DNA from 2 places in the Peribacillus sp. NPDC101481 genome. Region 1 is predicted to be linked to the other one. Evidence: riboswitches for the same ligand, from Rfam matches in the RefSeq annotation. Region 1 holds a riboswitch; the other holds the start of a gene.
The links. A riboswitch is a leader RNA that binds a small molecule or an ion and turns the genes downstream of it on or off. The one in region 1 is predicted to bind S-adenosylmethionine.

Region 1 (2,466 bases):
GTCTGCTGCTGAAAAAACGGTTAATCATAAATATTCGCCATTCCGGGGGCATCAATATTTAAAAGATGCTGCTGCCGTCTTTTATGAACGTGAATTCGGTGTCAAGCTGGATCCGAAAAGTGAAGTGGCGATTCTCTTCGGGGGAAAGGCAGGCCTTGTCGAACTGCCGCAGTGTTTATTGAATCCGGGTGATACGATCCTTGTTCCGGATCCCGGCTATCCGGATTATCTTTCCGGTGTTGTTTTAGCCCAGGCAAAGACCGAATTCATGCCCTTGACAGAAGAAAATGATTTTCTTCCAAAATACAGTGACATACATAAACAAGTACTTGATAAAGCCAAAATGATGTTCTTGAACTATCCGAACAATCCCACAGGTGCTTCTGCAACTGAAAGTTTCTTTGATGAGACCGTCTCTACTGCAAAAGAGCATTCAATTTGTGTGGTCCACGACTTCGCTTATGGGGCGATAGGATTCGACGGAAAAAAACCGATAAGCTTTCTCCAGTCAGAGGGAGCGAAGGAAATAGGAATAGAAATATACACACTATCGAAAACATACAATATGGCAGGGTGGAGAGTCGGCTTCGCAGTGGGGAATAAGAGTGTCATAGAAGCTCTTGAACTATTACAAGACCATCTTTATGTGAGTCTGTTCCCGGCGATACAAGAAGCTGCTGCAAGCGCTTTGCTTGACTCGCAGAGCTGTGTAGAGCAGTTAGTGCAGATGTACGAGGGACGAAGGAATGTTTTCATTGAGCGATTGAGGGCAATCGGCTGGGATGTCAAAGCTCCTGCGGCATCATTTTTTGCCTGGCTCAAGGTACCTAAAGGTTTTACGTCCGAGAGTTTTGCAGACTATTTATTAACGCATGCCCACGTTGCTGTTGCCGCAGGGAATGGATTTGGTGAATTTGGCGAAGGTTATGTCAGGGTAGGGCTGCTGACTTCGGAAGAACGGCTGAAAGAGGCTGTGGAACGGATAAGTAAATTAAAATTATTTTAACCACAATGATATATCCGATTAATTCACCCTTAAATAGTTAAAACTTATTGACAAAGTAGGGATTACCTGTCAGAATACAAAATAAATTCTTAATCTTTCGATACTTGGATGCAAATTTATATATCAGCGTTTTCTTATTTTGAGCAGGTGGAGGGACTAGCCCTATGAAGCCCAGCAACCGACCGTAATTCCATTGTAAAATGGGGCGGAATTCTTCGCCGGATTTTTCTTGAAATCCACAAGGCACGGTGCTAATTCTTGCAGCCAATGGCTGGGAGATAAGAAGATGGCTTATTAAAGCCTCTTCTTTATGAAGGGGCTTTTGCCATTTTGAGACCATTTCAGGTTAATGACATCGAGAGTTTACTAACGTGATATAGGAGTGATCAAATGAGCGAGATAGTCGCTACTTATTTAATTCATGATTCTAAGGGGAATCATGAGAAAAAAGCAGAGAGCATTGCCTTAGGTTTGACTGTCGGGACATGGACGGACCTGCCCCATTTAGTCCAGAAACAACTGGAAAAACATAAGGGACGCGTCGTATCGGTGACACCACTTTCCGAAGAAGAGAGGGCAAACAGCTACTTTAATCGTAAAGTATACCGTTCGCTTATTAAAATTGCCTATCCGGCAAGGAATTTCTCCAATGATTTACCTGCAATCCTAACGACGGTCTTCGGCAAACTTTCATTGGACGGGGAAATAAAACTTATCGACTTGGATTTTGTCGGTGATATTCAAAAAGCCTTTCCCGGGCCGCAATTTGGCATTGAAGGCATTAGGAAAAAGATTGGCGTATTTAACCGGCCCCTGGTGATGAGCATCTTTAAAGGTGTATTAGGAAGAGACCTAACATTCCATAATGAGCAACTGAGGCAACAAGCATTAGGAGGTGTCGACCTAGTTAAAGATGATGAGATCCTCTTTGACCAGGAACTGACTCCATTTTTCGATAGAATAAAAACGGGAAAACGAATATTGAATGATGTCTATGAAACCACTGGCCACCGAACTTTATATGCAGTCAATCTATCAGGGAAAACATTTGAATTATTGGATAAGGCAGAGCAAGCGGCTGATGCAGGGGCAGATGCCTTGTTGTTCAACGTTCATACATATGGTTTGGATGTAATGCAGGCCTTGAGTGAACATGATCGTATCAAGCTGCCGATCATGGCGCACCCCGCATATAGCGGAGCATTGTCAGCTTCATCATTTTATGGGGTCGGCTATCCATTATTGCTTGGTAAATTAGTAAGGTTATCAGGTGCGGATTTATCCTTGTTCCCGTCCCCTTATGGAAGTGTCGCACTTGAAAAAAAGGAGACCTTGGCGATTGCTGAAGCTCTGACAAAAGATGAACTTTCATGGGAAAAAGCCTTCCCTGTTCCTTCTGCTGGCATTCATCCGGGCATGGTTCCGGATCTAATCAAGGATTTTGGAATCGATAGTGTGAT
Region 2 (2,466 bases), on a different contig from region 1:
ACGGACAATATTGACTGCGAATCCTAGAGAGCGATTCACGATACTATTTTCAAAAAATAAATTCCTTGTTGTGGTAAACAGCAATACTCCAAGCGGTAAACCGATCAGCAGGGCTACTGCAAGGGAAACGCCGACCATATAAATCGTTTCAAGAAAGGCTTTATTAAGATCAGGTAAAATATTGACGATGGAATCAAGCAGTGACATGTTTTAACACCTCCACAGAACTGGAACGATTTTTTATATATTGCAATGCCGAATGAATTTGAGCGGCATCGCCTATTAACTCGATGATTAAAATGCCTAAAGGGACATCCTGGATATACTCAATTTTACCGTGTAAAATATTACCCTTTACTGAATGGGATTGGAGAGTATCCGAAAGGATCGACTCACCAGCGGTTTGCCCTTCGAATTGAATTTGAATGATCGTACCTTTACTTTCTTCAATCAAGTGCGGAGGGAGTGCGAAATCCAGAACACTGCTAATGAATTGCTTCGTTAACTCCTGCTTGGGCTGTGAAAATATTTCATAAACGGGACCTTCTTCAATTACACGGCCGTCCTGCATGACGGCGACACGGTGGCATAGTTCTTTGACCACTTCCATTTCATGTGTAATCAACACGATGGTGATGCCAAGCTTACTGCTTATCTTTTTCAATAATTGTAAAATCGCTTTTGTAGTTGTTGGATCAAGTGCTGAAGTCGCTTCATCACATAATAGTACAGTGGGGTCATTTGCTAAGGCACGGGCTATGCCTACCCGTTGCTTCTGTCCACCGCTAAGCTGCGCCGGATAGACATCTTTCTTATCGCTGAGCCCTACGATTTCCAACAATTCCAATACACGTAACCTGATTGCATCCTTCGATCGATGCGCGGCCTTTAAGGCGAAAGCGACATTTTCATAAACGGTTTTTGAACTGACCAGTGAAAAGTGTTGGAATATCATTCCGATTTTTTGACGTTGTTTACGAAGCTCTTTACTTGATAAAGAGGTTAAATCAATGCCGTCGATGATGATATTTCCACTTGTCGGACGTTCAAGCAAATTCAAGCAGCGGAGTAATGAGCTTTTTCCAGCTCCACTGTAGCCGACAATTCCATACACTTCGCCAGTTTGAATGGTTAAGGATACGTTATCCACTCCGATAACTCGGTTTTTCTTCGAGACGTATTCCTTTCGGACTGAACGGATTTCAATCATGAGCTTTCCCCCTTAAACATTAAAAAACTGCCCCTATCATTCAGAAAGAGGCAGCGAAATTATATCTCGTCTTATCTTTCAGAATGCAATCATTCTGCAGGAAGTGGCACCGTTCCCTAAGGGCGGTTGCCGGACATCACAGGGCCTGATCCCTCCGTCACTCTTGATAAGTAAATTATTATTTTAGAATATTTCAAGTTTTTTAATATAATCTATATTATTTGTAAAATCCGACAATGTCAATCGTTTCTGAAGTTTTTGGGGTGATTTTTATTATTAAAGTCTTGTAAGGTCCGTTAAAAAAGGGCTATTATACAAGAATCCAGCATTTTCATCCAGGTTAATTATTCCAGTATTTCCTTGTCAAAAAGGTAAAGTGGTACTACATTTATTATAGTAAAGTTAAAAAAAGGAAGATGAAACTATTTTTGTACAATGATGGGGAGGAAATTGAATGAGAGAGATTAAGACGATAAATGATGTGGTTTGTGTGCACGGGACTCCTGGCGGGAACAAGGCGGGAATGAGTGTTAATGTTTTTTTAACGGATGGCCTATTGATAGATACTGGAGCAGAAATTTTATTGAAAGAGCTTATTCCGTTCTATGAGTCCGCAGACTTCGACTCAGTGGCCTTGACTCACTATCATGAAGACCATACGGGGGGCGCTGCCTGGATACAGGAACATAAAAAGGTCCCGCTTTTCATTCACCCGATGTCGGTTGAGGTTTGTGCAAGGGATGCTGTATATCCTGAATATCGCAAAATTTTCTGGGGAAAGAGAGACGCCTTTAAAGCTGAGCCGCTAGGGGAGGCCATTCATTCACGCACCCAAACGTGGGAGCCGATTTTTACCCCCGGCCATGCGAAGGACCATATGGTGTATTTGAATAACAGTAATGGAGTGCTCTTTTCAGGAGACCTTTTCGTAACACCAAAGACAAAGCTTGTCTTACGGGAAGAGTCTATCCCGGTCATCATTGATTCCATAAAAAGATTACTTCAATATGACTTCGGGGAAGTGTTTTGCTGCCATGCTGGGCATGTCCCTGATGGAAAGGAAATGTTCAGGAAAAAGTTGGATTATTTGGAAAACCTCCAAGGTGAAATTTTACGCCTGCATTCTCAAGGGCTGACCGTTCATGAAATCCAGCAGGTCGTTTTACCGAATCGCTATCCTCTTATCGAGATATCTGGGCATGAATGGGATTCAGAGCATATCATTACATCGATATTAAACGAAAATATTTTGAGTG

Region 2: linked by a shared signal. The riboswitch ahead of ACIROD_RS12450 (methionine ABC transporter ATP-binding protein) and the one ahead of mtnW (2,3-diketo-5-methylthiopentyl-1-phosphate enolase) in region 1 are both predicted to bind S-adenosylmethionine.

The regions. Positions count from the first base shown of each region.
Region 1 is NZ_JBIWNJ010000001.1:563,519-565,984, reverse strand. Features, by position in the region: gene ACIROD_RS02610 (pyridoxal phosphate-dependent aminotransferase) at 1-1,006, shown strand, start outside; SAM riboswitch class I at 1,138-1,291, shown strand; gene mtnW (2,3-diketo-5-methylthiopentyl-1-phosphate enolase) at 1,397-2,466, shown strand, end outside.
Region 2 is NZ_JBIWNJ010000002.1:512,756-515,221, forward strand. Features, by position in the region: gene ACIROD_RS12445 (methionine ABC transporter permease) at 1-207, opposite strand, end outside; gene ACIROD_RS12450 (methionine ABC transporter ATP-binding protein) at 194-1,210, opposite strand; SAM riboswitch class I at 1,279-1,383, opposite strand; gene ACIROD_RS12455 (MBL fold metallo-hydrolase) at 1,665-2,466, shown strand, end outside.